DNA from 2 places in the Nonomuraea sp. NPDC059023 genome. Region 2 is predicted to be linked to the other one. Evidence: predicted binding sites of a transcription regulator. Region 2 holds the regulator's gene; the other holds the start of a gene.
The links. Region 2 encodes HspR, which represses chaperone genes until heat shock. Its sites were predicted from a motif close to ANTTGAGTCNNNNNGACTCAANT; they were not measured.
Positions count from the first base shown of each region.

Region 1: the regulator HspR is predicted to act here: its motif matches at 11,556-11,578, upstream of lon (endopeptidase La).

Region 1 is NZ_JBHYIO010000030.1:140,374-156,276, reverse strand. Features, by position in the region: gene ACFWYW_RS40280 (ABC transporter ATP-binding protein) at 1-166, shown strand, start outside; gene ACFWYW_RS40275 (ABC transporter permease) at 176-916, shown strand; gene ACFWYW_RS40270 (S1C family serine protease) at 995-2,215, opposite strand; gene ACFWYW_RS40265 (acyl-CoA synthetase) at 2,366-3,889, opposite strand; gene ACFWYW_RS40260 (peptidase C39 family protein) at 3,908-4,936, opposite strand; gene ACFWYW_RS40255 (hypothetical protein) at 5,049-5,642, opposite strand; gene ACFWYW_RS40250 (MetQ/NlpA family ABC transporter substrate-binding protein) at 5,807-6,640, opposite strand; gene ACFWYW_RS40245 (methionine ABC transporter permease) at 6,668-7,324, opposite strand; gene ACFWYW_RS40240 (methionine ABC transporter ATP-binding protein) at 7,818-8,762, opposite strand; gene lon (endopeptidase La) at 9,182-11,542, opposite strand; gene ACFWYW_RS40230 (sensor histidine kinase) at 11,696-12,958, shown strand; gene ACFWYW_RS40225 (response regulator) at 12,955-13,614, shown strand; gene ACFWYW_RS40220 (hypothetical protein) at 13,633-15,561, opposite strand; gene ACFWYW_RS40215 (LacI family DNA-binding transcriptional regulator) at 15,627-15,903, opposite strand, start outside.
Region 2 is NZ_JBHYIO010000026.1:88,543-104,445, reverse strand. Features, by position in the region: gene ACFWYW_RS36765 (LamG-like jellyroll fold domain-containing protein) at 1-191, shown strand, start outside; gene ACFWYW_RS36760 (MarR family winged helix-turn-helix transcriptional regulator) at 184-660, opposite strand; gene ACFWYW_RS36755 (SDR family oxidoreductase) at 748-1,569, shown strand; gene ACFWYW_RS36750 (hypothetical protein) at 1,574-2,584, opposite strand; gene ACFWYW_RS36745 (RNA polymerase sigma factor) at 2,568-3,104, opposite strand; gene dnaK (molecular chaperone DnaK) at 3,249-5,123, shown strand; gene grpE (nucleotide exchange factor GrpE) at 5,123-5,755, shown strand; gene dnaJ (molecular chaperone DnaJ) at 5,771-6,961, shown strand; gene ACFWYW_RS36725 (heat shock protein transcriptional repressor HspR) at 6,966-7,316, shown strand; gene clpB (ATP-dependent chaperone ClpB) at 7,323-9,902, shown strand; gene ACFWYW_RS36715 (hypothetical protein) at 10,071-10,724, shown strand; gene ACFWYW_RS36710 (catalase) at 10,811-12,259, opposite strand; gene ACFWYW_RS36705 (MFS transporter) at 12,359-13,723, opposite strand; gene ACFWYW_RS36700 (helix-turn-helix transcriptional regulator) at 13,796-14,614, shown strand; gene ACFWYW_RS36695 (CapA family protein) at 14,693-15,754, shown strand; gene ACFWYW_RS36690 (SDR family oxidoreductase) at 15,765-15,903, shown strand, end outside.

The sequences.
Region 1 (15,903 bases), on a different contig from region 2:
CAGCGAGCGGGACGGCGAGCGCACCCACCTGATGACCGCCGACGCCGACCACCTGGTGGTGGCGCTGGTCCGCAGCGGGACGCCGTTCACCGGCCTGGAGATCCGGCCGACCTCCCTGGAGGAGGCCTTCCTCCACCTGACCGCCCCCGAGCCCGTCACCGCCTGAGGAGTGCGCATGTCCAGCTTGATCCTGGCCCACACCCGCTACCTGATGATCGAGCAGTTGCGGGTGCCGATCGGCCTCGTGGCCAGCTCCTTCTTCCCCGCTGCCACGATGCTGGCGTTCGTGGTGCCGTTCGCCGGCGACAACCCGGTCGCCGCCACGGCGTCCACGGGCTCCATGATGCTCTTCGGCGCCATCTCCGCCGCGCTGATCTCGCTGTCGATCTCGGTGTCACAGGATCGCGAGCAGCCCTGGAACCCCTTCCTGCGCACGTTGCCCGCCGGGCCACTGCCCGCCTTCGCCGGCCGGATCGTGACGACGGTGATCGCCATGGTCATCTCGGTGATCCCCGTCCTGATCATCGCCGCCGCCTTCACCACGGCGCAGATCACGCCGGTACGGCTGGCGCTCGCCCTGGGCGCGCTGGTCGTCGCGACGATCCCGTTCATGCTGCTGGGCCTGTTCATCGGCTACATGATGCCGTCGAAGGGGGCGATCGCGGTGTCGCAGGTGGCGTTCTTCCCGCTGGCCATCCTGGGCGGGCTCCTGCTGCCGCTGCAGATGATGCCGTCGTTCGTCCAGACGCTGTCGTTGTTCCTGCCCAGCAGGGGCGCCGGTGAGCTCATGTGGTGGGCCGTCGCGGGCGCCGCTCCGAACGTGACCGCCCTGGTGACGCTGGCCGGCTGGACCGTCCTGACGGCTGTGCTGGCCGCCTGGGCCTACCGCCGCGACGAGGGGCGCCGCTTCTCCTAGCCGCCGCCCCGGATACGAACGGGGGTGCGCCGCCGAGTCCGCAGCGATCTCGACGGCGCACCCGTCCGTGAGGGGGTCCTATTTCTTCTCTTCGAGGGTAACGGTCACTTCGCTCTGCTTGCCGTCCCTCATGTATATGATCTTGACCTGTTGGCCTGGTTTGAAACCTCTGACCTGTCCGACCACCGTATCCCCACCATCGACCGGCTTGTCGCCGATTCGCGTGATGAGGTCGCCTTGCTTCAGTCCGGCCTTGGCGGCGGGGCTGTTCTCGGTGATCTGGCGGACCAGCGCCCCGGGCACGTCCCCGCTGGCGTCGGTCACGCTCACGCCGAGGAAGGCGTGCTTCACGGTTCCCGTGGCGGCCAGCTGGTCGGCCACCTGCTTGGCGGTGTTCACCGGGATGGCGAAGCCCAGGCCGATGCTGCCGTTGCTGCCGTTCGTGGCGATCGCGGTGTTGATGCCCACGACCTGGCCGGCGGCGTTGACGAGCGCGCCGCCCGAGTTGCCGGAGTTGATCGAGGCGTCGGTCTGGATGGCGCCGCCGATGCTGGTGGGCGGGGCGGAGTCCTGACCGCCGCGGCCCCAGCCGGGCGGGACCTGCTGCTCCTGCTCGCCGCCGACGTTGAGCGTGCGGTCGAGCGCGCTGACGATGCCGGAGGTGACCGTCCCCTCCAGGCCGAGCGGGCTGCCGATGGCCAGGACGGCGTCGCCGACCTTCAGCTGGTCGCTGTCGCCGAGCTCGGCCTTGGTCAGCCCGGAGACGCCGTCGGCCTTGATGACGGCCAGGTCCGTGGACGGGTCGGTGCCGACGACGGTGGCCTTGGCGGTCTTGCCGTCGCTGAACTTGACCGACAGCGGGCTCCCCTTCCCGTTGGCGGCGACGACGTGGTTGTTGGTGAGGATGAGGCCGTCCTCGGAGAGCACGACGCCGGATCCGCCGGCGTTCTGGCCCTGGATCATGACGACCGACGGCTGTACCTTGGTCGCCACCTCACTGATCGTCATCGGGTTGGAGGCCGGCTTGAAGGCCGGGCTCGGCGCCGACTGCACGATCTGCGGCGTCTGGAAGGCGCTCGTGATGGCCGCCCCCGCGACGCCGCCGCCGATCGCCATGGCCGCCAGCGCCAGGCCGGCGATCGCCTTCTGCCCCCCGGTGAAGCCCGGCTTCTTGGCCACGGGCGGTGGCGGGGGCGGCGGCGTCAGGATCGCCGTGTCCTGGCTGGGGAAGCCCCCGGCGGCCGGCGGCTTGGCGCCGAACTGGGTCCAGCCCTGCTCGCGAGGCTCGTTCGCGTCCATCGTCATCTCCTCAAGTCCCGATGTCTCAAGGGTGCCAATGTCGCTGTTAAGGCAGCTTAAGCCGGTGATCAGAGGCTTCTGAACGGGCTGACGCGGGCCTTATCCGCCCTGGTCGGATGAGTCAGGGGCGGTGAGATTCTCATGCGATTCTCAGGCTGGCTTCGGCCAGTACTCGTCACGGAGCAACCGCTTGTAGAGCTTGCCGGTGGGATGACGGGGCAACTCCTCCCGGAAGTCCACGGATCTGGGGCACTTGAAGTGCGCCAGCCGGGCTCTGCAGTACGCGATGAGCTCGGCCTCGAGCGCGGGTCCCGCCTCGTTCATGTCGGCGGGCTGCACCACGGCCTTGACCTGCTCGCCCATCTCCTCATCCGGTACGCCGAAGACCGCCACGTCGGCCACCTTGGGATGGATGGACAGGACGTTCTCCGACTCCTGGGGGTAGATGTTCACGCCGCCGGAGATGATCATGTAGGACCGGCGGTCGGTGAGGTAGAGGAAGCCCTCCTCGTCCAGGTAGCCGATGTCGCCGAGGGTGGTCCAGCCGCGGCCACCCGGGTCCTGGGCGGCGCGGGTCTTGCCGGGGTCGCCGTGGTACTCGAAGGTGAGGCCGTCGGAGAAGTAGATCGTGCCGTGCTCGCCGGGCGGCAGATCGTTGCCCTCCTCGTCGAGGATGTGCACCTTGCCCAGCAGGGAGCGGCCGACGGTGCCCTTGTGCGCGAGCCAGTCCTGGGGGCCGGCGTAGAGGAAGCCGTTGCCCTCGGTGCCCGCGTAGTACTCGTGGACGATCGGGCCCCACCAGTCGATCATCTGCTCCTTGACGGGGACGGGGCAGGGGGCGGCCGCGTGGATCGCGAACTTGAGACTGGAAATATCGCGCTTTGTCCGCTCTTCTTCGGGAAGTTTGAGCATTTTGATGAACATGGTGGGCACGAGCTGCGAGTGCGTGACGTGATATTTCTCGACAAGTTCTAGATAGCGGACCGGGTCGAACTTCTCCATCACCACCACCGTCGCGCCCAGCCGCTGGAAGGTCATGCAGTAGCGCAGCGGCGCGGCGTGGTAGAGCGGCGCGGGGGAGAGATAGACGCTGTCCCGCTCCGGCGCGAACAGGAACGACACCAGGTTGAACAACGCCCCCGGCTCGTCCAGCGCCGCGTGCGACAGCTTGGGCTTGACGCCCTTCGGCCTGCCGGTGGTGCCCGAGGAGTAGAGCATGTCGGCGCCCTGCGACTCGTCCTCGATCGGCGTGACCGGCTGCGCGGCCACGGCCTGCTCGTAGGAGTCGAAGCCGTCGGCCACGCCGTCCAGCATGAGGCGCAGCCGTACGCCGGTCACGGCCTGCGCCACCTCGGCCAGGTCCGCGCTGGTGATGAAGACCTGGGCCTCGCAGTTGTCCACGATGTAGGCCAGTTCGCCGGCCTGCAGCCGGGAGCTGACCGCGGTGTAGTACAGGCCGGATCGGTGCGCGGCCCAGGCCACGGCCAGGAAGAGCGGATGGTTGGGCAGCATGAACGCGATGTGGTCGCCCGGCCGCAGCCCGGCGGAGCGGAACAGGTGGGCCAGCCGGTTCGACTCCTCGTCCAGCCGGCGGTAAGTAAGGACCTCCCCGGAGCCCGCCATGATCACAGCGGGCTTGTCGGGGGTGACTGCTGCGATGGCTCCCGGGTACATGAACCGAACGATATTCGGTTAAGCGTCCGCCCGGAAGGGCCTGATGACGTAGACGGTGCCCGTACTGGAACGTTGCCAGGCTCGTTCGAAGGTTCTGCGCGGGTAGATCGCCCGCACGCCGCGCGCCGCCGGGTCGTTGGCGATGACGTCGCCGTCGCGGGTGAAGCCGGTGACGACCATGAGGTGGCCGGCGGAGGCGTACCCGAGCTCCTCGCGGGTGAAGGCCAGCGAGGTCACGACCGGCACCCCCGCCGCGACCTGGTCTTCGACCTCGGCCAGCGAGCGCATCCTGGCCACCGACGCGTCGAGTCCGAAACTTCCGGCATAGGCGGTGTTGAAGGCCCAGTTGCCGGTGCCGCCGTAGGCCTTGTCGTAGGTGTGCCTGGCCGCGTGGTCGACCGCCGGGTCCGGATCGGAGCGCGGCACCCAGGACATCTCCCCCGGCCGTGGCCCCTTCTTCCAGTAGGCCAGCACCATCGCGGTGGCCGTCGGGCCGCACCACGCCGCCCCGCCGTGATCGGCGTGCGCGAGCTGCCACTTGCGCGGCACCGCGAGCTCCCGCCCCCACGCGCGCCCGCCGCGGGCCCGCGTCCCGCCCGCGCGCGAGGCCACCGCGCCCAGCGTGCGGATCTCCGGCAGTACGGCGGAGCCCGGCCGCCGGTACAACGACACGCGCAGCCGGTAGGCAGTTACCGCCCGCCCGGCCTTGAACACGTCGGCGGCGACCCGCCCCCGCGCGTCCGCCTGCCCTTTCACGGTGGTCCGCACGCCGTCATAGGACCAGCGCCCCATCACGTACCACCCCGATCCGGGCACCCGCAGCTCCACCTTGATCCAACTGCCCGGCGGCGTCACGGCGGTCCACGACGGCACGATCTCGGTGGCGGCGAACCCGATCCGCCGCATCGGCCCGGTCCAGCGGGCCACCTCCCAGGCGCCCGCCCGCACGAAGGGCCCGGCCGCGACGCCGGCCTCCCGCTGATAGCCGACCCGCCCGTCCCCCGCCTGCCCCGGCATCACCATCAATATCGCGATCAGAATGCGCACCCTTTATCAATGGCCGCATTCGCGCATATCCCACCCCAAAATTTCTCCCGGGTACGGCGAAGCCGCGATCTCGACGGGGAGAGATCGCGGCTTCGCCGCCCAACCGCGGGGATCAGGAGAAGTGGTACACGGGCTGCCAGCCCGAGTGGTGGCTCTTCGGCCCGAAGAAGCCGCCCCGGCTCACGTCCACGTAGATGTGCGCGGCGTTCTTACCGGAGAACGAGTAGTGCTTCGGGTTCTTGGTGCAGTTTCTGAAGTTCTTGAAGGAGGTCGAGCCGTCGAAGCCGACGACCTTGAACGTCTCCCACGCGCACTTCTTGCCGCCCCACCACTTGGTGTTGGTGAGCTTGCTGTCGACTGTGTAGAAGTAGTGGTGCTTCCACTTCCACACCTTCTTCTTGACCTTCTCCACGACCCACTTGCAGTGCTTGTTGCCGTGCTTGTCCTTCCAGCAGATCTTCTTCTTGACGTGGAAGGTCTTCCAGTACCAGAACTTGTAGGGCTTCTTGTCGACGCTGACGTGGCCCTCGGCCCTGGACTTGTGGTCGCTGGAGAAGTAGGGCCCCCAGTCCGCGTCGTAGTACGACGAGGCGGTTGTGGTGGTGGCCGCTGTGGTCGCGGTCGTCGCGCCGGCGACGGCCGGGGCGGCGACGGCGGCCATGGTGGCCGCCGCGACGCCGATCAGGATTCGTGAGACGAATCGCACTTCGAGGTCCTCCTCGGGAGAGGTAGTGCTGACTCGTCATTGGTACGCCGCCGGGATTGCCGAACACTTTCAAATTACTTGATAAGGCTCTTTTCCCGATCTTTGACAAATAATAAAGATCCCCCTCCGGAAATCGCCGTGGAGGGGGATCTTTGTTTTCCGGGTCATTCGGCCGGGATGACCGCGCCCGCGTACTTGCTCTTGATGAACTCCTTGACCTTCGGGTCCTGCAGCAGCTTGCCCAGGGTCACGACGCCCGCGTCCTTTTCGTGGCCTTCCTGCACGACCAGGCCGTTGACGTACGGGTTGCCCTCGGTCTTCTCCAGCACCAGCGCCTGCGAGGCCGGCTTCAGGCCCGCCTCGATGGCGTAGTTGCCGTTGATGACCGCCGCGTCGACGTCCTCCAGCGAGCGGGGCAGCAGCGGCGCCTCCAGCGGCTTGAAGGTCAGCTTCTTCGGGTTGCCGGTGACGTCACGCTCGGTGGCGGCGGTGCCGACGCCCTCCTTCAGCGTGATCAGGCCGTTGTCGGCCAGCAGCTTGAGCGCGCGGCCGAGGTTCGTGGCGTCGTTCGGCACCGCGACGGTCGCCTCGTTCGCCAGCGCGGCGACGTCGGTGATCTTCTTCGAGTACAGGCCCAGCGGCTCCAGGTGGACCGGGGTGACGAAGCTGAGCTTGGTGCCCTTGGACTTGTTGAAGTCGTCCAGGTACGGCTTGTGCTGGAAGAAGTTGGCACCCAACTGGCCCTCGTTGAGCTGGACGTTCGGCTGCACGTAATCGGTGAACTCGACCACTTCGAGGTTCAGCCCGGCCTGCTTGGCCAGGTTGTCCTTGACGAAGGTGAGGATCTCCGCGTGCGGCACCGGGCTGGCGCCCACCTTGAGCACCGTGTCGGCCGACTCGGCCGCCGGCTGGGCCGAGCTGGTGGCGGACTGCGACGTGCCGCATGCGGTGAGCAACAACGAAAGGGCAGCGACACCCACGAAAGCGCGAATCTTCATATTGATCTTCCTTTTGATGTGAAAGAACTACTTGTGCGACATCCGCCGCGCGACGAGGTCCCCGAGGCTCTGGATCAGCTGCACGAGCACGATGAGCACCACGACGGTGGCGAACATGACCTGCCCCTCGAACCTCAGATACCCATACCGGACGGCCAGGTCCCCGAGCCCGCCGCCGCCGACGGTCCCCGCCATGGCCGAATACCCGACCAGAGCGACCACGGTGACGGTGATCCCCGCGACGATCCCGGGCAGCGCCTCAGGCAGCAGAACCTTCCGCACGATCGCGGTACGGCTTGCGCCCATGGCCTGGGCCGCCTGGACCACATCCCCGCCGACCTCCCGCAGCGCCGTCTCCACGAGCCGCGCGAAGAACGGCACCGCGCCCACGGTCAACGGCACGACCACGGCGATGGTCCCGATCGTCGTCCCCACCACCAGGCGGGTGAAGGGGATGATCGCGATCATCAGCACGATGAACGGCAGCGACCGCCCGACGTTGACGACCGCCCCGAGCACCGCCTTGAGCGCCGGAACCGGCCGCAGCCCACCCCGGTCGAACACGACCAGCGAGACGCCGAGCGGCAACCCGAGCACCACGGTGAACAGAGTGGCCAGCCCCACCATGGCCGCCGTCTGCCCGGCACCTTCCCAGAGCAGCGGAACAATCTCATCCCAGGTCACAAAACCCCCTCCCCCAACCCTCCGGCCACCGAGACAGCCCTCACCCCTCCACCCCGCACCGCAGCGGCGTCACGGCCCAGGGCGGCGTCACGCACCGGAGCGGGGCGGACGGAGGCAACCCCTGACCACCGGACCCCGGGCCCCTCCGGCGCCGGGCCGGCGGGACGTGGTGCGGCGGAGACCGGCGCGACCCGCACCCATCCCAGCCCGCGTTCCTGCGCCGAGACGGCGGGGTGGTGGGCGGTGGTGGGCGGCGCAGCAGGTGCGGCGGGTGACAGGGGTACGGTGGCGGGCCGAGTACGCGTCGTGGCGGTGGGGGCCACGTCCGGCGTGCGCGGCGCTCGGATGATCGGCGCGAGCCCACGGCGGCGGGCGGCGCCCACCTGGCCCCGCCGTACCGGAAGAGCGCGAACAGCGGCCACCCGAACGGGAAGAGCGAGAACGGCGAACCGCCACAACCCCCGGACGGGAGCAAGAACGGAGAGAGCGGCGATCACGGGGCCACCTCCACGAGCAGGCCCTTGTCGCGCAGGTACGAGAGCGCGGCCGGGTCGCCGGAGAGGGTGACGCGCAGGCGGCCCACCCGGGAGCCGGCGAGGTCTTCGATGGCGCCGCCCAGCACGTTGATGTCGGCGTCGAACTTGCGGACGACCTCCGAGATCACCGGCTCGTCGGCGTGGCCGGTGAAGGTGAGGGTGATGTCGCCCGGTGACGGCGCCGGCAGGGGGAAGATCTCGCGGGTCAGGCGCGAGCCCGGGGTGCGGATGAGGCCGGCGATGGTGCCGGATTCCTCGATGCGCCCGCCGGACATGATGGCCACCGAGTCGCAGACCGCCTTGACGACGTTCATCTCGTGGGTGATCAGCAGGATGGTGAGGCCGAGTTCGGTGTTGAGGCGCTTCAGGAGCGCCAGGATCGAGTCGGTGGTGGCGGGGTCCAGGGCGGAGGTGGCCTCGTCGGACAGCAGTACCGCCGGGTTGCCGGCCAAAGCCCTGGCGATGCCGACCCGCTGCTTCTGACCGCCGGACAGCTGCCTCGGGCGGTCGGCGCCGCGGCCGCCGAGCCCGACGAGGTCGAGGAGCTCGGCCACGCGGCGTTCGCGTTCGGCCCGGGGCACGCCCATGACCTCCAGCGGGAAGGCCACGTTGCCGGCGACGGTCCGCGACGACAGCAGGGCGAAGTGCTGGTGGATCATGCCGATGCGCTGGCGGGCCTGGTTGAGCTCGCGGTCGCCGAGCCGGGTCAGGTCCTGGCCGTCGACGGTGACGGTGCCGGCGTCGGGGCGTTCGAGGAGGTTGACGCAGCGCAGCAGCGTGCTCTTGCCGGCGCCGCTCTGGCCGAGCACGCCGAAGATCTCGCCCTTGCGCACGTGCAGGTCGACGCCGTCGAGCGCGGCGGTGTCCCCGTACTGCTTGCGCAGGCCAGAAGCCTGGATCACGAAATTTCCCCATCACGGATGGCGACCACGCGCTGGCGGGCCGCTGAGACGAACTCAAGCTGGAACAGGCTGGTGAGGGGGAAGTGCTAGCGCGTGCCGGGGTGGAAGGGCAGGTGGCTGAGCCTGCGCAGCACGTAGCTGGGTGGTGCGATCATGAGGAAGTACCTTCGGCGAGAACGGGCGGGCGGGTCGCTCAGCGGGCCGGACAGGCCATCGCCCGCATTCGGCGCATGCCACGACACATGACGTCGCCCATGGCGCTCATGTCTTTCGCGTATGCCTCGTTCACGCTGGTGCCAACGACCTCTTTACCGTGCCCTATTCCCCCGGCCCGCTGTGAGCTGCCTCACGGGCCCGGAACGCCAAGCTGCCCCGCCGTACCAGATCCAGCTGGTACGGCGGGGCAGGCGCGGGAGGCGTCAGGCGGCCGCGGAGGCGGCGACCTTGGCCGGGGCGAGGGCGATGTCCAGGACCTCGCGCACGTCGCCGACCGCGTGGATGGTCAGCTCGTCGCGGATCTCCTGGGGCAGATCGTCCAGGTCGGGCTCGTTGCGGGCCGGGATGAGCACCGTGGTGATGCCCGCCCGGTGCGCCGCGAGCAGCTTCTGCTTGACGCCGCCGATCGGCAGGACCCGCCCGGTGAGCGAGATCTCGCCGGTCATCGCGACGTCGTTGCGGACGAGGCGGCCGGACAGCAGCGAGGCCAGGGCGGTGGTGAGTGTGACGCCCGCCGACGGGCCGTCCTTGGGGACGGCGCCGGCCGGGAAGTGCACGTGCACCGACCGGTCCTTCAGCGCGGTGACCGGCAGCTCCAGCTCCGCGCCGTGGCTGCGGAGGTAGGACAGGGCGATCCTGGCCGACTCCTTCATCACGTCGCCGAGCTGGCCGGTGAGCGTGAGCCCGGTGTCGCCGGTCTCGGGGTCGGCCAGCGACGCCTCGACGTAGAGGACGTCGCCGCCCGCTCCGGTGACCGCCAGGCCGGTGGCCACGCCGGGCACCGAGGTGCGCTGCTTGGACTCCGGCAGCGACGACTCGGGCACGAACCGCGGACGGCCGAGGTAGTCGACGAGCGCCTCGGCGCTGACCGTGACGGGGACCTCGTCCTTCGCCGCGATCTTGCGGATCACCCTGCCGACCGCGCGCTCCAGGGAGCGCACGCCCGCCTCGCGGGTGTACTCGGTGGCCAGGCGGCGCAGCGCGCCGTCCTCGAAGGAGATCTCCGCGGGCTCGAAACCGGCCTGCTTGAGCTGCTTGGGCAGCAGGTGGTCGCGGGCGATGGCGAGCTTCTCGTCCTCGGTGTAGCCGTCGAGGGTGACGACCTCCATCCGGTCGAGCAGCGGCCCGGGGATGGCCTCCAGGACGTTGGCCGTGGCCAGGAAGAGCACGTCCGACAGGTCGAGCTCGACCTCGAGGTAGTGGTCGCGGAAGGTGTGGTTCTGGGCCGGGTCGAGCACTTCGAGCAGCGCCGCGGTCGGGTCGCCCCGGTAGTCGGCGCCGACCTTGTCGACCTCGTCGAGCAGGACGACGGGGTTCATCGAGCCCGCCTCCCTGATCGCGCGGACGATGCGGCCGGGCAGCGCGCCCACGTAGGTGCGCCGGTGGCCGCGGATCTCGGCCTCGTCGCGCACGCCGCCGAGGGCGACGCGGACGAACTTGCGGCCCATCGAGCGCGCGACGGACTCGCCGAGCGAGGTCTTGCCGACTCCGGGAGGACCGGCGAGGGCGAGGACGGCGCCGCTGCGGCGGCCGCCCACCACGCCGAGGCCCTTGTCCTGGCGCCGCTTGCGCACGGCCAGGTGCTCGATGATGCGGTCCTTGACGTCGTCGAGGCCGGTGTGGTCGGAGTCCAGCACCTCACGGGCGCCGTTGATGTCGTAGGTGTCGTCGGTCCTGGTGTTCCAGGGGATGTCGAGGACGGTGTCGAGCCAGGTGCGGATCCAGCCGGTCTCGGGCGACTGGTCGGAGGTCCGCTCCAGCTTGTCGACCTCCTTGAGCGCGGCCTCGCGTACCTTCTCGGGCAGGTCGGCGGCCTCGACGCGGACGCGGTAGTCCTCTTCCTCGCTCTCGGCCGAGTCGCCCTTGAGCTCCCTGAGCTCCTTCTGGACGGCCGAGAGCTGCTGGCGGAGCAGGAACTCGCGCTGCTGCTTCTCCATGCCCTCCTGGACGTCCTTGCGGATCGTCTCGGCGACGTCGAGCTCGGCGAGGTGCTCGCGTGACCAGTCGACCAGCTTGGCCAGCCGGTCGGCGGGGTCGGGCGCCTCCAGCAGCTCGACCTTCTGCGCGGTGGTCAGCCACGGCGTGTAGCCGGAGCTGTCGGCCAGCACGGAGGGGTCGTCGATCTGGTTGACCTGGTCGACCACCTGCCAGGCGCCGCGCTTCTGCAGGATGGTCGTGGCCAGCGCCTTGTACTCGCGGGCCAGCTCATGCGCCTGCTCGCCGGCCTCCACGCGGTCGACGCTGTCGGCCTCGACCCACAGGGCCGCGCCGGGCCCGGTGGTGCCGGTGCCCACGCGCACGCGGTTCACGCCGCGTACGACCGCCGCCGGCTCACCGCCCGGCAGTCTTCCGACCTGCTCCACCACGGCCTGCACACCGATCGCGCCATATCTGCCGTCGATCCGGGGAACGAGAAGCACCCGTGGCTTGTTGCCACCGGATGCCTGGGCCGCGTCTATCGCAGCACGCACCTCGGAGTCGGACAGGTCGAGCGGCACCACCATTCCGGGCAGGACGACCTCGTCGTCCAGCGGCAGCACCGGGAGGATCAGCTTCTCACTCATGCGAACTCCAAAGGGTTGAGTTATACCGACTCAATTCATCAGAGCCCCCGAATGTTCCCAAGCTTGCCGATGTTCGCTCACGGCGATCGTAATCATGTAAGTAGCCCCTGAGAGTGACGCCGGCTACCCGGTGCCGGACATAAGGTCATTCAGGTGATCTCCGCCCTGGTGCGGCCGCTGAAGTTCGCACTGTTCACGGGCAAAGCCGAGCCGCCTCCTCTCGCGACCCGCCGCACGCGCGTCTCCGCGCCGCGCTGGCTGGCCCCCTTCACCACCCTCGACTGGGTACGGCTGGCCGAGCTGACCCTCGCGATCCTCCTCTACGCCACGGCCAGCTCCGACCTGTGGCAGCGGCTCTACGACAAGCAGATGACGTCGCCACCGGCTCTGCCGTTCCAGCTCGCCCTCGTGTCCCTGTCCCTGCCCGTGGCCCTGCGCGACCGCTGGCCGCTGGGCGCGTGGCGGACCGCGCTGGTGACGCTGCCGGCGTACGTGTACATCGACCGGATGATCGACGGGTTCCCCGACCAGGGCATGACGTACTCGTGGCCGCTGGTCCTGATGTACCTGCTGGTCCTCTACACCGTGGCCTCGCGCAACTCCGAGGCCGTGTCCATCGCCGTGTGGGCCGTCTCGGTGCTCTACCTGCTCGTGTTCAACTCCAACGTGGTGCCGGCCGGCGGGGCCGTCCTCGCGGTGCCGCTGGTGCTCGGCTACAACGTGCGGGCCCGGCGCAGGGCCTCGGCCAAGCTGGTCGAGGAGTCGCAGCTCAAGGTGGTGGCCGAGGGGGCGCAGGCCGTACTGGAGGAAAGGGCGCGCATCGCGCGCGAGCTGCACGACGTGGTCGCGCACCACATGTCGGTGATCGCCATCCAGGCCGAGGCGGTGCCGCTCAAGGCGGCCGGGGACGCCAGGCAGCTGGAGGAGGGGCTGGCGGTGATCCGCTCGCTGTCGCTGGACGCGATCGCCCAGCTCCGGCAGGTGCTCGGCGTGCTGCGCGACGCCGACGGGCGCAAGGAGACCACGCCGCAGCCGGACCTGGAGGGGATCGACGCGCTCGTGGCCAACGCGCGGGCGGCCGGGCTGGCCGTGCTGTTCAGAAGATCGCCGCAGGTGGAGGAGGTGCCGCAGGCCGTGGGACTGTCGGCGTACAGGATCGTGCAGGAGTCGCTGAGCAACGTCATGCGGCACGCGCCGGGGGCGACCGTCTCCCTGGAGGTCGCGCGAGAGGGAGACGAACTGGTCGTACGGGTCGCCAACGGCCCCGGAGCCAGGCCCGCCGAATCCTCGGCCGGGGCCGGGCACGGGCTGGTGGGCATGCGGGAACGGGCGGTGCTGCTCGGCGGCACGCTGGAGGCGGGGCCGATCGCCGACGGCTTCGAGGTCGTCGCCCGGCTGCCGCTGGAGGCGGCGTGATCAGGGTCATGATCGCCGACGACCAGGGCATGGTACGCACCGGCTTCACCGTCTTCCTCGGCGCCCAGAGCGACATCGAGGTGGTGGGCGAGGCGGCCGACGGCGCGCAGGCGGTCGAGCGGGCGGCGGAGCTGCGGCCGGACGTGATCCTGATGGACGTGCGCATGCCGGTGATGGACGGCCTCGAAGCAACCCGAATCATCGCCCAACGCGAGGATATTTCGGCAAAAATCCTGATCCTGACCACCTTTGACCTGGACGACTACGTCTACGAGGCCCTGCGGTCCGGCGCCAGCGGCTTCCTGCTGAAGGACGCCTCGGCCGTCCAGCTCGCCGAGGCCGTCCGCGTGGTCGCCGGCGGGGACGCCCTCCTCGCCCCCGCCGTGACCCGGCGCCTGATCCGCGAGTTCGCCCGCCTCGGCGGCCCGCGCGCCCCGTCCACCCGCCGCCTGGGCCAGCTGACCGAGCGCGAGACCGAGGTCCTCGTCCTGGTCTCGCGCGGCCTGTCCAACCAGGAGGTCGCCGGCAAGCTGGTCCTGTCGGAGCAGACGGTCAAGACGCACGTGGGCCGCGTGCTGACCAAGCTCGGCCTGCGCGACCGCGCCCAGGCCATCGTCTACGCCTACGAGACCGGCCTCGTCCGCCCGGGAGACTGACGCCGGCTTCCCGGGACGTCAGCTCGCGACCGAGACCGTGACCGTCTGCCCGTCGCGGACCGGCAGGATCGCGACGGTGTACCGGACGCCGTCGATCGTCTTCTGGATGCCCGGCACGCGGTGCCCGGCGACCGTCAGCTTGCGGTGCCCGGCCGGAAAGCGGGCCTCCCAGAACGTGAGCCCGCCGGTGCGGTTGGTGAAGGTGGTCGAGGTCTGGCCGTCGTGGCGGACGTCCACGGTGCCGCCGCCGACCGGGACGGCGTCCACGCGCAGCCAGGGGATGTCGCCGGGCAGGCGCGACTGGGTGGCCACCGTACGCCTCGGGGCGTCGGGCTGGACGCCCATCAGGCCCTCGACGGTCTGGCTGACCAGGGTGAACGGAACCTCCGGGTAGTCCCCGTTGAGGCCCTGGCGGTTGCTGACGTGGCGGGTGTCGCGCTGGTCGTAGACGTGCTGCATCCACTTCCAGGCGGTGTCGTTGCGGTTGTGGCGGAAGAAGGTGTCGGGCAGGTAGGTGATCGCCTCGATGTTGGCCGGCCGGTCGGGGCCCGAGGCCTGCGTGTCGACGAAGTCGAGGTAGGCGTCGTTGCGCGGGCCCGCGTCGATGATGCCCTTCATCGGCATGAACCAGCTGTTCTCCTTGCCGAAGCCGGTCAGCGGGGCGCCGTCGATCGTGTAGGCGCGCACGAACTCATCCGAGCCGGGCTTCACGCTCCAGGTCTGGTTGAAGTAGCGCTTGAGGTCGCGGGCGCGGGCCCCGGTCTCCATCGACAGGCGTACCTCACGCTTGTCCAGGGCCATGTCGGCCAGCGCGCGGTAGGCCTGGTACTGGGCGCCGATGCCGTCGCCCGCCTCGGCCAGCGGTTCGCGGCTGACCTCGTTGTAGCTGGCCACGCCCTGGAAGATGCCTCTGCCGGTGCCCTCGGCGACGCCGTTCGGCTTGGCGCCGTCGTGCTGCTGGATGAAGCCGGTGGTGGCGTTGCGGTAGTAGTCCCAGAAGACCGGGTCGTCGAGGTAGGCGCGGTCGCCGGTCCAGCGGAAGGCCTGGTTGGCCTTCTCCACCAGCTCGAACGTGGCCGGCACCTCGCGCACGAAGTTCGTCGGCGACTTGTAGTCGATGGTGTGCCAGGTCTTGGCGTCGAAGTTGATCGCCCACACCGGATAGAACTTGTGCTCAGGCGTGGCGCTGGCGGCGAACGAGCGCAGCATGTTCTTGTTCTCGGCGTCGAAGCCGAGGATGTGCGCGCCGGCGAGCTGGTGGGCGAAGTCACGCGAGTAGTACGCGGTGCGGTGGGCGTAACCACCCCAATAGGTCGGGGTGTACGGGGCTTCGCCCGGGTCGACCGGGTTGGTGGCCCCGATGTTGATCGGCCCGACGACGCCGTCCTGGTGGACCCACCCGGCGGCTTTGGCCTTGGCCCAGTCGAACATCGCGACGACCTTGGGGTTGCCCGAGCTGACCCGCGGGTCGGCGGGGGCGGCCGGGGAGATCATGAGGTCGTCGGCGTTGACCCAGCCGGACCCGGAGCCAAACGCGATCTCCAGGGTGTCGCCGGCGTTCAGGCTCAGGCGCGACAGGGTGTAGCGGCTGTAGATGCCGCGGGCGGGCAGCGTGACGCTCGCCGCCTCGGCGCCGTTGACCTTGGCGGAGAACGTGCCGCCCGCGCCGCCGGTGGCGATCCAGGCGGAGATCGAGTAGCGGCCGGCGGCCGGCACCGTGATCGACTGGCTGACGCTCTTGCCGGGGCCGGAGTCGAGGTAGATGAGCCTCGTGCCGCCGTGGGGGTTGTTGGTGGCGACGCCGGAGCCGGCGGTGAACGTCCAGCCCTCGGGGCCCTTCTCGAAGCCGGGGTTGACGATGACGAGCGGTGCGGCTGCGGAAGCGGCCTCGGCGGGGGTGACGAGAGCGGCGGCGAGGAGGGCGGAGGTTAACACGACGCGTTTCATGGGGTCTCCCGATGATCGGATGAATCGTGCGGAACTAAAGAAGGAAGGGACCGGGACGAAAGAGGTCAGGCGCGGGGCGGAGCCGTGGAGCCGCGCACGACCAGTTCGGGGTTGAACAACAGCTCGCCCGTGGGCACCTCGCGGCCGCTCACCAGCGCGACCACTCCCCGGGCGACCTCCTTGGCCAGCCGGTCGACCGGCTGGCGTACGGTGGTCAGCGGCGGGTCGGCGAACTCCATGATCATGGAGCCGTCGTGCCCGACCACGGACAGGTCGGCGGGCACCGACAGGCCCTCGCGGCGGGCCCCGCGGATCACGCCGAGCGCCATGAAGTCGCTGGCC
Region 2 (15,903 bases):
TCGTCAACGGAGCGGAGGTGAGCTCCGTCACCGCGACCGGAAACATCAGGACCGACAACGGCGTGCTGCGCATCGGCGGCAACGCCGTCTGGGGCGAATACTTCAACGGCCAGATCGACGAGGTCCGCGTCTACAACAGGGCCCTGACCCCCGCCCAGCTCACCACCGACATGAACACCCCCATCACCTGACGGCCCGCCTGCCGGCCGTCAGCCGCTCGGCCTGCCTGCGCCCCACCTCAGCGGTGCGGCGCAGGTAGTCGACGATCACTTCCAGCTCGCTCTCGGAGTAGCCGGTGAGCGCCTGGCCGAAGTCCGTGCCGGGCTCGGTCCAGGCCGCGCCGATCCGTTCCCTCGCCGCGGGGGCCGGCGCGACGAGCGTGCGCCTGCGGTCCTTCTCGTCGGCCTGCCGTACGACCAGGCCGGCCTTCTCCAGGCGGTCGACCAGGCGGGTGGCCGAACCATGCGTCAGCCCCGTGAGCGCCGCGATCCTGCCCGTGGTCACCGGACCGGGCTCCAGGTCGAGCAGTCCCATGCACTGCAGGTCCGTGGGGTGAATGCCGAGGCTGTCGGCCAGCGCCTGGTTGAACAGCACGTACGCCGCGTAGTGCCGCTGGCTCTCGGCGACGAGGACGTCGAACAACTCCGCGCGGTTTGACACCGTGCGCCTCCACTCGGCTAAATTACGTGCGTGACGCAATGTTTGCGTGACGCACTTATTCTATCGTCCTGAAGGGACAACCCCAGCATGACCACCCTTGTCACCGGAAGCCGCGGCGCCGTCGCCCGCGCCCTCATCCCGATGCTGCGTGAACGCGGCCTGCCGGTCCGCGCCGCCTCCAGGGCACCGGACGACGACCGGACCGTGCGCTGCGACCTCACCGATCCGGGCACCTTCCCCGCCGCGCTGGACGGCGTGAGCTCCGTCTTCCTCTACGCCGAGCCGTCCTGCGCCGACGCCTTCGCCGCCGAGGCCGCCAAGGCGGGGGTGCGGCACATCGTGCTGCTCTCCTCCTCCTCGGTGCTCACCGACGACCCGTCCGGCAACCCCCTGGCCGTCTCCCACCTCGACGCCGAGAACGCGCTGCTGCGCTCCCCGATCCCGGCCACGCTGCTGCGCCCGGGAGCGTTCGCCGGCAACGCGACGGCATGGTCGTGGGCCATCAAGTCCGGCGAACCGGTCAGCCTGCCCTACCCCGGCGCGCACAGCGACGCCATCCACGAGGACGACGTCGCCGCCTGTGCCGCCGCGGTGCTGGCCGATCCGGGGCTGGGCGGCCGGGCGTACACGCTGACCGGGCCGCGGTCGATCACCTTCGCCGAGCAGCTCGAGATCCTCGGACGCGCGCTCGGCCGGGAGATCGGCGTCAAGCCCGTCACCCGCGAGGAGTGGAAGGCCGAGGTGGCCCAGTACGTGCGCGGCGCCTATGCCGACGCGCTGCTCGACTGGTGGGAGTCGTGCGACGGCGTGCCCGCGTCCCTGACCACGGCGGTCGAGGACCTGACCGGCCGCCCCGCCCGCACCTTCGAGTCCTGGGCCCGCGCCCACGCCGGCGACTTCGGGCGCTGACGGCTCAGCCCTTGCGCGGGCAGCCCTTCGGCATCCGCGGAAGGAGATCCGTCCAGCCGCTCACGACGGTCGCGTGGTACGAGACGATCCGGCCGCCCTTGACGGCGTAGGCGACCCTGGCCTGCGAGGCGCCGTTCTGGAGGTTGATGAACAGACGGTGGCGGACGGGCACGTCGTTGATGGTCCCGCCCTCCTCGCCCAGGTCCACGACCAGGCCCTCGCGGCCGAGGGGATCGCGTGCGACGCCGTGCACGCGGGTGCCGGGCTGCCCGGCCAGCACGCGCAGCACCCCCGCCCGCACCTGGGGACTGATCGGCATGTCCAACATGTTGCCGAGCACGGGGGCGAACTCCGCGAAGGACTTGCGGAAGCCCCGGTCGTTCCAGATCCGGTTGTACTCCCGGAACTTCCGCTCCAGAGCCTCGGGCTCGGCCGGCAGCGCCGCGAGGTCGGCCATGGTGAAGTCCGCGACGGACCTGTCGCCGTACCTGCCGCCCCAGTAGGCGCTGAAGCCCGACGTGCACTTTCCGCCGGCCGTCTCCCACAGCATGACCCGATCACCGGCCGAGCGCGGCACCCAGTTCTCGGCCCGCACCTTGCTGTCGGTCATCCGGGACGTGCGCCAGTACCGTCGTGGCGGCTCGTGCAGCTTCCCGATGCGCGCGGCGAGGTCGAGCATGGCCTGGTTCGGCCCCGGCTTCGGGGATTTGTGCGGGGTCGGCAGCGGCTTCTGGGAGGGCGCCGGGGTCAGCACCGGGGCGGGCGCCGGCGCGAGGTTCGCGGCCAGCGCGACGACCACCGACACGACCGCCGCCGTCGCCAGCGCGGCCCACGCCCAGCTCCTCCGCGCCCACTTCCCCCGCGTCCGGCTCCCTCGCGAGGCGAGCCGGCCCGCCCTCGGCCGGGTCCGTGCGGCCGCCACCTTCGCGCGTCCTCTCGCCACGACCTCGTCCGACGGCGGCCGGGCGTCGGGCAGGGCACGTGCGAGCAGCTCCAGCTCATCCATCGACTCCACCGAACTCCTCCTTGAGCGCCTCGCGCAGTTGCTTGCGCGCCCGGTTGAGCCGGGACGCGACGGTTCCGTAGGGGATGTCCAGAGCCGCGGCCACCTCGGCGTGACTCAGACCACCCAGCGCGACCAGCAGCACCACGTCGCGGTCGCGCGGCTTCAGCCCGGCCAGCGCCCCCGCGAGCGGCCCGGTGAGGCGCGCGGCGTCGATCCGGTCGAGGACGGCGTCCTCCCGGTCGTCCCAGTCGCGCTCGGCCGCGCGGGCCAGCGCCTTCCACCTCCTGCTCTCGGTACGGCGATGCCGGGCGACCAGGTTGGTGGCGATGCCGTACAGCCAGGGCCTGATCTGACCCGCGGCCGGGTCGTAACCGCCGCGCAGCGCGGCCACGAAGACGTCCGCGGCCAGATCGTCGGCGATGTCGTCGGTCAGGCGGCGGGCGATGTAGCGGTGGATCTCACCGAAATATCGGTCGAAGAGATCAGGTGGAACCCCCAGCGGATCTGCCCCGTTACGCGTGTTGTGCACGATCACACCCGTTCTTGCCCGATGCCGCGGAATGCTTTCACGCTCATCGGGGTTGAGTCGGGTAGGCTCAACTCGTTTGACAAAGGTCATTCGGCTTCGTAAGTTGAGCCCATCGGACTCAACTTTGACTACAAGGACGTACTCATGGCACGTGCGGTAGGTATCGACCTGGGGACGACCAACTCTGTCGTCTCGATCCTCGAGGGCGGTGAGCCCACCGTCATCGCCAACGCGCAGGGCTCGCGGACCACGCCGTCCGTGGTCGCCTTTGCGAAGAACGGCGAAGTCCTGGTCGGCGAGGTCGCCAAGCGACAGGCCGTCACCAACGTGGACCGGACCATCCGCTCCGTCAAGCGGGAGATGGGCACCAACTGGTCCCAGGAGATCGACGGCAAGAAGTTCTCCCCCCAGCAGATCAGCGCGTTCGTGCTGCAGAAGCTCAAGCAGGACGCCGAGGCGTACCTGGGCGAGAAGATCACCGACGCGGTGGTCACCGTCCCGGCGTACTTCAACGACGCCCAGCGTCAGGCGACCAAGGAGGCCGGCACCGTCGCGGGCCTCAACGTCCTGCGCATCATCAACGAGCCGACCGCGGCCGCTCTGGCCTACGGGCTCGACAAGGACCAGGACCAGACCATCCTCGTCTTCGACCTCGGCGGCGGCACGTTCGACGTGTCCCTGCTCGACGTCGGCCAGGAGGACGGCCACGGCTTCGTCGAGGTGAAGGCCACCTCCGGTGACAACCACCTCGGTGGCGACGACTGGGACCAGCGCGTCGTCGACGAGCTCGTCAAGCGCTTCCAGAACGCCCACGGCGTCGACCTGGCCAAGGACAAGATGGCTCTCCAGCGTCTCCGCGAGGCCGCGGAGAAGGCGAAGATCGAGCTGTCCAGCCAGTCCGAGACGAACATCAACCTGCCCTACATCACCGCTTCCTCCGAGGGGCCCCTGCACCTCGACGAGAAGCTCACCCGCAGCGAGTTCCAGCGGCTCACCGCCGACCTGCTCGAGCGGACCAAGGGCCCGTTCCACCAGGTCATCAAGGACGCCGGCATCAAGGTCGCCGACATCGCCCACGTGGTGCTCGTCGGTGGTTCGACCCGCATGCCCGCCGTCTCCGAGCTCGTCAAGGAGCTGACCGGCGGCAAGGAGCCCAACAAGGGCGTGAACCCGGACGAGGTCGTCGCCATCGGCGCCGCCCTGCAGGCCGGCGTGCTCAAGGGTGAGGTCAAGGACGTCCTGCTGCTCGACGTGACCCCGCTGTCGCTGGGCATCGAGACCAAGGGCGGCATCTTCACCAAGATCATCGAGCGCAACACCACGATCCCGACCAAGCGCTCCGAGGTCTTCACCACGGCCGAGGACAACCAGCCGTCGGTGCAGATCCAGGTGTACCAGGGCGAGCGTGAGATCGCTTCCTACAACAAGAAGCTGGCCACCTTCGACCTGACCGGCATCGCCCCGGCGCCGCGCGGCATCCCGCAGATCGAGGTCACCTTCGACATCGACGCCAACGGCATCGTCAACGTCTCCGCCAAGGACCTCGGCACCGGCAAGGAGCAGACGATGACGATCACCGGCGGCTCCGCGCTGCCGAAGGACGACATCGAGCGCATGATGCGCGAGGCCGAGTCCTACGCCGAAGAGGACAAGCAGCGCCGCGAGGAGGCCGAGGTCCGCAACAACGCGGACGGTCTGGCCTACCAGACGGAGAAGTTCCTGCGCGAGAACGACGACAAGGTCCCCGGCGAGATCAAGACCGAGGTCAACGACGCGCTCACCGAGCTGAAGAAGGCTCTTGAGGGCACCGACACCGACGTCATCCGCACGAGCGCCGAGAAGCTGGCGACCGTCAGCCAGAAGATGGGCTCGGCGATCTACGCTCAGAACCAGCAGCAGCAGGGCGGCGAGGGCGCTCCGCAGGACGCCACTCCCGGCGCCGAGCAGGACAAGAGCGACGACGACGACGTGGTCGAGGCCGAGATCGTCGACGACGACCAGCCGAAGAAGGACAAGTGATGCCGGGGGCAGACGAGCCGGTGATCCGCGACAACCGCAAGATCGACCCCGAGACGGGCCAGGCGCGCCAGAGCGCCGGGTCCGACTCCCAGGACGCCGCCGGCGCGGGCACGACCCCCGCGCCCGGCGCGGGCTCCGCCAACGGCGGCGCCGAGTCGAACACCAGCGGCGCACCCGGCTCCGACACCATCCTGCTGGCGGAGCGCACCGCCGATCTCCAGCGGCTCCAGGCGGAGTACACCAACTACCGCCGCCGGGTCGAGCGCGACCGCGTCGCGGTCCGCGAGCAGGCCATGGCCGGGATTCTCGCCGAGTTCCTGCCGGTCCTCGACGACATCGGCAGGGCCCGCGACCACGGCGAGCTCACCGGCGGCTTCGCGAAGGTGGCCGAGTCGCTCGAAGCGGCCGTCACCAAGCTGGGGCTCAGCTCGTTCGGGCAGAAGGGCGACCCCTTCGACCCGACCATCCACGAGGCGCTGATGCACAGCTACTCGTCGGAAGTGTCCGAACCCACCGCCATCGAGGTGCTGCAGTCCGGGTACCGCCTCGGAGAGCGGGTGCTGCGCCCGGCGCGAGTGGCCGTGGCGGAGCCGGACGACTCACCGGCTGACGACGACAACGACGAAAACTAGGACGAAGGGCCATCGATGAGCACCAAGGACTACCTGGAGAAGGACTACTACGCCGTCCTTGGTGTGCCCAAGACCGCCACCGCAGACGAGATCAAGAAGGCTTACCGGAAGCTGGCCCGGCAGTATCACCCCGACACCAACCAGGGTGACTCCGTCAAAGAGGCCAAGTTCAAGGAGATCTCCGAAGCCAACGACATCCTGTCGGACACCAAGCGCCGCAAGGAGTACGACGAGGCCCGGACGCTGTTCGGGTCCGGCGTCGGCGGCCAGCGTCCCGGCGGTGGCGGTTTCCCGTTCGACTTCGGCGACCTGTTCGGCGGCACCGCCGGTCAGCAGAGCGGCGGCGGCGGTGGCGGCGCGGGCGAGCGGCTCGGCGACCTGTTCGGCGGGCTGTTCAACCGGGGTGGCGCCGGCACCGGCCGTACCAGCAGCACGACCAGGCCGCGGCGCGGGCAGGACATCGAGTCCGAGGTCACGCTGACCTTCACCGAGGCGGTGGAGGGCAGCACGGTCTCGCTCCGGCTGACCAGTTCGGCCGCGTGCAAGTCGTGCACCGGCACCGGCGCCAAGGCCGGCACCACGCCGCGCGTCTGCCCGACCTGTGAGGGCACCGGCGCGGCCAGCCGCAACCTGGGCAACTTCGCCTTCTCCGAGCCCTGCCGCGACTGCAAGGGCCGTGGTCTGATCGTCGACGACCCGTGCCCCGACTGCGACGGCAGCGGGCGGGCCAAGAGCACCCGCACGATCCAGGCGCGCATCCCCGCGGGGGTGGCCGACGGCCAGCGGGTCAAGCTCAAGGCCAAGGGCGCGCCGGGCGAGAACGGCGGGCCGGCGGGCGACCTCTACATCGTCACCCACGTGAAGGCGCACGCCGTCTTCGGCCGGACCGGCGACAACCTGACCATCACGGTGCCCGTGACCTTCACCGAGGCGGCGCTGGGCGCCGAGATCAAGGTGCCGATCCTCAAGGGTCTGCCGGTCACGCTGCGTATCCCCGCGGGTACTCCCAACGGGCGCACCTTCCGCGTCCGGGGCCGCGGCGTCACCCGCAAGGACGGCACCAAGGGCGACCTGCTCGCCAGCGTCGAAGTGCTCGTGCCTGAGGCGCTCGATGAGAAGTCGCGTGACCTGCTGACGGAGTTCAGCACGGCCACCGCGGGCGACGACCCGCGCGCCGAACTCATCCAGCGAGCCAGAAGCGAGTAAGCCGATGGACGCCAACTATTTCGACCTGTCCGACGACACCCCCGTCTACGTCATCTCGGTGGCCGCGCAGCTCTCGGGACTGCACCCGCAGACGCTGAGGCAGTACGACCGGCTCGGACTGGTCAGCCCCGGCCGCACGGCCGGACGCGGCCGCCTCTACTCCACGCGCGACATCATCATGCTCCGCGAGGTCCAGCGCCTGTCCCAGGAAGAGGGCATCAACCTCGCGGGGATCAAGCGCATTCTCGAGCTGGAGAACGAGGCCCTGCGGCTGCGTGAGGAGGTTCACCGGCTCAGGGCCGAGATGCAGATGGTGAGGGCGTTGATCCGCTACGAGCTGCCACCGGGGGCGTAAGAACACATGGACTACAAGCTCACCCAGAAGAGCCAGGAGGCGCTGTCGGGGGCCATGCGGCGAGCCGCCGCGGAAGGCAATCCGGAGATCGCCCCGGCCCACCTGCTGACCACGCTGCTGGCCCAGACGGGCGGCACCGCCGTACCTCTGCTGGAGGCCGTCGGAGCCGACTGGAAGGCGATCCGCGCGAAGTCGGAGGAACTGCTCGCGGCGCTGCCGAAGGCGCAGGGGGCCACGGTGTCGGCGCCGTCGAGCTCGCGCCAGCTGCTCACCGTGATCAACACGGCCGCGCAGCGCGCCAAGCGGCTCGAAGACGAGTACGTCTCCACCGAGCACCTGCTCGTCGCGCTCGCCGCCGACGGCGGCCAGGCCGCCGACCTGCTCAGGGCGCAGGGCGCCACGCCCGAGGCGCTGCTCGACGCCTTCGAGAAGGTACGCGGCAACGCCCGCGTCACCAGCGAGACTCCGGAAGACACCTACAAGGCGCTGGAGAAGTACGGCGTCGACCTGACCGAGCGGGCCCGCACCGGCAAGCTCGACCCGGTCATCGGCCGCGACTCGGAGATCCGGCGCGTGGTCCAGGTGCTGTCCCGGCGTACCAAGAACAACCCGGTCCTGATCGGCGAGCCCGGCGTGGGCAAAACCGCCGTGGTCGAGGGGCTGGCCCAGCGCATCGTGGCCGGTGACGTGCCCGAGTCGCTGCGCAACAAGCGGCTGATCTCGCTCGACCTGGGCGCGATGGTCGCCGGGGCCAAGTACCGGGGCGAGTTCGAGGAGCGGCTCAAGGCCGTGCTCTCCGAGATCAAGGAGAGCGACGGGCAGGTCGTGACCTTCATCGACGAGCTCCACACGGTCGTCGGCGCCGGGGCCGCCGAGGGCGCCATGGACGCGGGCAACATGCTCAAGCCGATGCTGGCCCGCGGCGAGCTGCGGATGATCGGCGCGACCACGCTCGACGAGTACCGCGAGCGCATCGAGAAGGACCCGGCGCTGGAGCGGCGCTTCCAGCAGGTCTACGTCGGCGAGCCGACCGTCGAGGACACCATCGCGATCCTGCGCGGCCTGAAGGGCCGCTACGAGGCGCACCACCAGGTCGTGATCGCCGACAGCGCGCTGGTCGCCGCCGCCGCGCTGTCCGACCGCTACATCACCAACCGCTTCCTGCCCGACAAGGCCATCGACCTGGTCGACGAGGCCGCCTCCCGGCTCCGCATGGAGATCGACTCGCGGCCCGTCGAGATCGACCAGCTCCAGCGCAACGTCGACCGGATGAAGATGGAGGAGCTCGCGCTCTCCAAGGAGACCGACGAGGCCAGCCAGCAGCGCCTGGAGCGCCTGCGCAAGGAGCTGGCCGACCGCCAGGAGGAGCTCAACGCCCTGGTCGGCCGCTGGGAGCGGGAGAAGGCCGGGCTCAACAAGCTCGGCGACCTGAAGAAGCAGCTCGACGAGGCCCGCAGCACCGCCGAGCGCTTCCAGCGCGACGGCAACTACGCCGAGGCCTCCAAGCTGCTCTACGACGAGGTCCCGCGGCTGGAGAAGGAGCTGGAGATCGCCGGCGCCGCCGCCCAGGAGGCCGAGTCCCAGCCGATGGTCAAGGAGGAGGTCGGCGCCGACGACATCGCCGAGGTCATCTCCTCCTGGACCGGCATCCCCGCCGGACGCCTGCTGGAGGCCGAGACCGCCAAGCTGCTGCGCATGGAGGAGGAGCTCGGCCGCCGCCTCATCGGACAGGCCCAGGCCGTCCAGGCCGTCTCCGACGCCGTACGGCGCAGCCGCGCCGGCATCTCCGACCCCGACCGGCCCACGGGATCGTTCATGTTTCTGGGCCCGACGGGCGTCGGCAAGACCGAACTGGCCAAGGCGCTGGCGGAGTTCCTGTTCGACGACGAACGGGCCATGACCCGGATCGACATGAGCGAGTATTCCGAGAAGCACAGCGTGGCCCGGCTGGTCGGCGCGCCTCCTGGATACGTCGGTTACGAGGAGGGCGGGCAGCTCACCGAGGCGGTACGGCGGCGGCCGTACACCGTGGTGCTGCTCGACGAGGTCGAGAAGGCGCACCCGGAGGTCTTCGACATCCTCCTGCAGGTGCTCGACGACGGCCGGCTGACCGACGGGCAGGGGCGCACGGTCGACTTCCGCAACGCGATCCTCATCCTGACCTCCAACATCGGCTCGCAGTTCCTCGTCGATCCCAAGCTGGAGAACGGCGCCAAGCGCGATGCCGTGATGGGCGCGGTGCGCAACGCGTTCAAGCCGGAGTTCCTCAACCGGCTGGACGACGTGATCCTGTTCGACGCGCTCGGCTCCGAAGAGCTGGGCCGGATCGTCGACCTGCAGATCGACCGGCTCGCCCATCGCCTGGCCGACCGGCGCATCACGCTCGACGTCACCGCGGCGGCCCGCGAGTGGCTCACGCTCACCGGCTACGACCCCATGTACGGGGCCCGGCCGCTGCGGCGGCTGGTGCAGTCGGCGATCGGCGACAAGCTGGCCAGGGAAGTACTGGCCGGGACGGTCACCGACGGCGACACGGTCCGGGTGGACCTGGGCGACGACGAGCTCACCGTGGAGCGCGCCGCCTGAGGTCAAAGCCGATCTCCGGCCGGGGCCGCCGGGTAAGGTCTGGCCCACCCTTCGGGCAAGCACCCGTCCCTGTCCCGGCCGCGTGACTAGCTTCAGCGTTCGTCGGATCACCAAAAACGATCAGGGGGACGTGAAGTGTCATCTCGGAGCATCCGGAGCATCCTTGCGGTGGCCACTCTGACCACGGGAGTGAGCTGGCTGGTCGCGGGCCCCGCGCTGGGGGCGGACTACTGCGCCGACAGGGTCGCCGCCCTGCGGGCGCCCACCACGGTGGCCTCGGTCTGCGAGGAGCTGCTCGACCTGCGGATGAGCGGCAACTACGGCGACAAGATGACCGCGCCCAAGGACAGCGACGTGGCGATGTCCGCCGAGACGCTGGCCAGGAAGGCGGGCCTGCCGGGCCTGTCGAAGGCGTCGGCGGTACTGAGCCTGGCGGACCTGGGCGGCGTTGCCGCGGCCGCCGGCGCGCCGTCGATGCCCACCGGCTCGCCGGGTGTGGCGGGCCTGCGGAGCGTGGCGGACGTGCCCACCGCGCCCGATCTGCCTGGTCTGCCCAACAACCCGGCGATCCCCGGCACGCTGGCGGCGCTGCCGCCGGTGCCGGTCGAGGGCGAGGTGCCCGCGCTGCCCGACGCGTCCGGCCTGGTGGCCGGCGTGGAAGCCCCGATCGCCCTGCCACAGCCGGCTGAGACCGTGGCGGACGAGATCACCGGCAAGCTGCCCGAGACGCCCGGCAAGGCGCTGGAGGCGGTGCCGGTGCCCGAGAGCGAGCCGGTGACCGGGGGGATCGCCGACCTGCTCAACGGTCTCAGGCTGAGCTGACCGCGCGGGCGGCGCGCGCCCGCCGTCCGCGAGCCATGAGAAAGGGCCGCGACCCGCCAGGTCGCGGCCCTTCGCTCGTGCCGGGGTCAGGACAGGCCGAGGCCCTGGGAGACGCCCTGACCGAGGTCCTTGTGGACGTTGCTCCAGTACTCCACGACGCGCTTCTTCATCTCCGCGGTGACCTCGGGCGCGGAGGCGTGGCCGACGATGTTGCCGACCAGGTGCTCGCGGTCGGTCTCCGACAGCACGTTCTCCCACAGGGCGCGCGGCTGGCCGTAGTCGTCGTCCTCGGCGTGCAGGGTGTAGGCCGAGCGGATGATCTCGCCGGCGACGTGGTAGTCCGATCCGGCGTACGGGGCCGGGTCGGCGGCGGGGCCGTTCACGCTGTTGGGCGCGTAGACGGGGTCCCGCTGGTTGCGGAAGGTCATCGGCCCGTCGAAGTTGTAGCTGTTCACCGGTACGGCCGGCGCGTTGATCGGCAGTTGCTGGTAGTTCGGCCCGATCCGGTACCGGTGGGTGTCGGGGTAGGAGAACAGGCGGCCCTGGAGCATCTTGTCCGGCGAGGTGTCGATGCCCGGCACCAGGTTGGACGGCTCGAACGCGGCCTGCTCGACCTCGGCGAAGTAGTTGTCCGGGTTCCGGTTCAGGGTCATCGTGCCGATCGTGATCTCGGGGTAGTCGCCGTGCGGCCACACCTTGGTCAGGTCGAACGGGTTGAACCGGTAGTCGGCCGCCGCCTCGAACGGCATGACCTGCACGTTCACCGTCCACGACGGGTGATCGCCCGCCTTGATCGCCGTGTGCAGGTCGCGGATGTGGTGGTCGGGGTCGCCGGAGGCCAGCGCGTCGGCCTCGGCGGCGGTGAGGTTCTTGATGCCCTGGTCGGTCTTGAAGTGGTACTTGACCCAGAACTTCTCGCCCGCGGCGTTGTACCAGAGGAACGTGTGCGAGCCGAAGCCGTGCATGTTCCGCCAGGACGCCGGGGTGCCGCGGTCGCTCATGAGGAACGTGACCTGGTGCGCCGACTCCGGCGAGAGCGTCCAGAAGTCCCACTGCATGTTGTTGTCGCGCAGGTGGTTGTCGGCGCGGCGCTTCTGGCTGTGGATGAAGTCCGAGAACTTCTGCGGGTCGCGGATGAAGAAGATCGGCGTGTTGTTGCCGACGAGGTCGTAGTTGCCGTCCTCGGTGTAGAACTTGATCGCGAAGCCGCGGGGGTCGCGGGCGGTGTCGGCGGAGCCGAGCTCACCGGCCACGGTCGAGAAGCGCAGGAAGAGCGGCGTCTCCTTGCCCTTCTGGAACAGCTTGGCCTTGGTGAACTGGCTGACGTCCTCGGTGATCCGCAGCACGCCGTGAGCCCCGCCGCCCTTGGCGTGCACCACTCTTTCCGGGACACGTTCGCGGTTGAAGTGCGCCATCTTCTGGATCAGGTAGTGATCCTGAAGCAGCAGGGGGCCGTTCGGTCCGACGGAGAGCGAGTGCTCGTCGCTCGGCGCGGGGATACCGGCGTCGTCGGTGCTGATTGGCCTGGTGGTCATCGCGAGGTCCTCCCGAATCCGGACGTGGACGGGGACCCTGACGGGTCCCCCTCTCCCTCGCAACCTATGCCCTTAACAAGAATGATTCAAGTAAACGAGTCATCCAAGTTTTGGTCTGACGAGGAAAAGAGAGGACAAGCCAGCCAGTACGGCCAGCCCCGCCAGCGCCACCGCGGTGGCCCCCTCGCCCTGCGCCATGAACAACGTCCCCACGGCCGCCACCCCGATCACCTGGCCGAGCTGCATCACCGTGAGCAGCGCCCCGCTGGCGTCGGCGGCGTACTCGTCCGACACCGACTGCGTGGCCAGGTTGGTGACCGCGATCTGCACACCCAGCCCGGCGCCGATGAGCGCGCTCAGCACGGCGTACGGCCAGCCGCCCCCGCTGACCAGCCCGAGCCCGAAGTACGCGGGCGCCGCCACCACGTACCCGAACGGCAGCAGCGTCCGCTGCAATCTGGCAGGCAGCCGCGGCCACAGCAGCCCGACCCCCGCGAACGCCACCGCGCACGGCACCAGCATCAGCCCCGACTGCAACGGCGTCAGGCGAAGCTCGCCCTGCAGGTGCAGCGCCGAGGTGAACAGGAAGGCGCCCCACGTGGCCGGCCCGAACAACAGCACGCCGAGCCCCGGCCGCATGCCCGGCGCCCGCAGGACGGAGGCGTCGACCAAGGGCCGCCCCCCGCGGCCCGACACCCACCGCTCCACGCGGACGAAGACATAGAAGACCACGACGCTGAGCCCGATCGAGATCCAGCCCCACACCGGCCAGCCCAGATCGCGGCCGAGCACCAGCGGCACCACGAACAACAGGACGGCCGCCGACAGCGTGACGAGCCCGATCGGGTCAAGACCGGTGCGTCCGCCGCCCCCGTCGGACGGCAGCACCCGCAACCCGGCGATCAGCAAGACGGCCCCGATCGGGACCATCACCAGGAACAGCACGCGCCAGCCGAGCCCGAGCCCGAGCAGGATGCCGCCGAGTGCCTGGCCGACCACGATGCCGCCGCTGACGACGGCCGACCACAGGCCCATCGCCCGGCCTCTGGCCGCGCCGTGGTAGTTGCGCTGGATGAGCGTGAGTACCTGGGGCATCATCAGCGCGGCGCCGGCGCCCTGCGCGAACCGGAACACCACGAGCCACCCGGTGGTGGGCGCCAGCCCGGAGCCCAGCGTGGTCAGCGTGAAGAAGGCCAGCCCGGCCAGGAAGGTGTTGCGGTAGCCGAAAAGGTCGCCGACCCGCGCACCGGTGATCAGCAGGACGGCGTAGACGATGGTGTAGCCCGCCACGATCATCTGCAGGCCCGCGCCGGAGGAGTGCAGGTCACGCTCGACGGTCGGGATGGCGACGTTGACGATGTTGACGTTCAGGATGGCCAGGAACTGCCCGACGAGGATGATCACCAGGAGGATTCCGCTGGTCTTCGTCCTTTCCTGTTGGGGGGCAAGGGTGGCAGTAGTCATGACTATCAGATTGCGACAGACTGGATACCAGTAACGAGAGCCCATTTATCCTGGTATCGGAGGTACCTGGCTATGAAGCGTACCGACCTCGCCGCCTACCTCCGCAGCCGCCGCGAGCGCATCACCCCCGACATGGCCGGACTGCCGCCCGGCACCCGCCGGCGCACGCCCGGCCTGCGCCGAGAGGAGGTCGCACAGCTCGCCGGGGTGGGCGTGACCTGGTACACGTGGCTGGAGCAGGGACGGCCGATCAACGCCAGCATCCAGGTACTGGAGGCCATCTCCCGCACCCTCCAGCTCGACCCCGCCGAGCGCCTGCACCTGTTCCGGCTGGCCGGGCACCAGGATCCGGTGCCCGTCGCCGACTCCGGCCGGGTCACGTCGGAGATGCGGCAGATCCTCGACCAGCTGAGCCCGATGCCCGCCTCCATCGCCACCAGCCGGCACGACATCCTCGCCTGGAACGCCGCGTACGCCGCGATCTTCCCCGAGATCGCCGAGGGCAAGCCGAACACCCTGTGGCTGACCTTCACCCGCGATGACATGTTCACCCGGCTGGTCAAGCGGGAGGAGGATCTCGCGCGGGCGGTCGCCGTCTTCCGCGGCGCCTACGCCAGGCACGCGCACGACCCCTGCTGGAAGGAGTTCGCCGAGAAGCTGATCGCGGCCAGCCCGGAGTTCGCCCGGCTGTGGGCGCGGCAGGACGTGGCCGACCCCGGACGCCGCGACAAGGTCTTCGTCAACGACGCCGTCGGCGAGCTCCACTTCACCACCACCAACTTCAGCTGTGACGCGGCCACCGAAACTCGCATGATCATCTATACCCCCGCGAATGACGCCACTCGCTCCGGAGTGGTGTGGTTGACCGCACACGCCCGCGAATCCGTCTGACATGGCATGCTCAATCCCTGAAGTGTGGGATCGAGGAGAAGTAGCCATACATGAGACGCCATAGATGAGACGCCGTAGATGAGACGCAGCCCTGCCCTCCTGGCATTAGCCGTAGCCGTCACCTTGGCCGCATGCTCCGCAGCCCAGTCGGAGCCGGATAAGTCCCCCGCGCGTAAGTCGATGCCGACCTCCCCCGAGGTGCCGACCAAGACCCCCGTCGAGCGGGAGCCGTACACGATCTCCTTCGGTGGGGACGTGCACTTCGAGGGCGTCTTACGCGCCCGGCTGGACGGCAACCCGCGCACCGCGTTCGGCCCGATCGCCAAGGTGCTGAGCCGCGCCGACCTGGCCATGGTCAACCTGGAGACGGCGATCACGACCGGCGGGACGAAGGCGCCGGGCAAGCAGTTCACCTTCCGGGCGCCGATCACCGCGTTCTCCGCGCTGAAGGCGGCCGGGATCGACGTGGTCAGCATGGCCAACAACCACGGCATGGACTACATGCAGACCGGCCTGGCCGACTCGCTGGCCGCGATCAAGCGCTCCAAGTACCCGGTCGTGGGCATCGGCAGGAACGAGGACGCCGCCTACAAGCCCTGGCGTACCACGGTGAACGGCAACCGCGTCTCGATCATCGGCGCCACCCAGGTGCTGGACGCCGAGTTCATCCAGGCCTGGACCGCCACCGACACCCAGGGCGGCCTGGCCTCGGCCAAGAACGAGGAACGGCTGATCCAGGAGGTCAGGAAGGCCCGCCGTACCTCCGACACCGTGATCGTCTACCTCCACTGGGGCACCGAGCGCATGACCTGCCCGAACCCGGCTCAGCGCTCCCTGGCCCCCAAGCTGGCCAAGGCCGGCGCGGACGTCATCGTCGGCGGCCACGCCCACGTCCTGCTCGGCAGCGGCTACCTCGGCCGGTCCTACGTCAACTACGGCCTCGGCAACTTCCTCTGGTACGGCAACAGCCCCAGCGGCGTCCTCACCCTGACGATCAACGGCCGCAAGGTCATCAAGGACCAGTGGACCCCCGCCGGCATCCAGGGCGGCACCCCCATCCCCCTGACCGGCACCGCCCGCACCCAGGCCGTCACGAGCTGGAAGGCGCTCCGCTCTTGCACAGGACTGTCCGCCCGTTAATCATTGGACCGTGCGTCTAATACCGTCTGGCGATGTACGGCTCGCGCTCTTCGAGGAAGGCGAGCGGGACAACCCCACGATCCTGCTCGTCCACGGCTACCCGGACACCCACCGCGTCTGGGACGAGGTCGCCGGGCTGCTCAGCGATC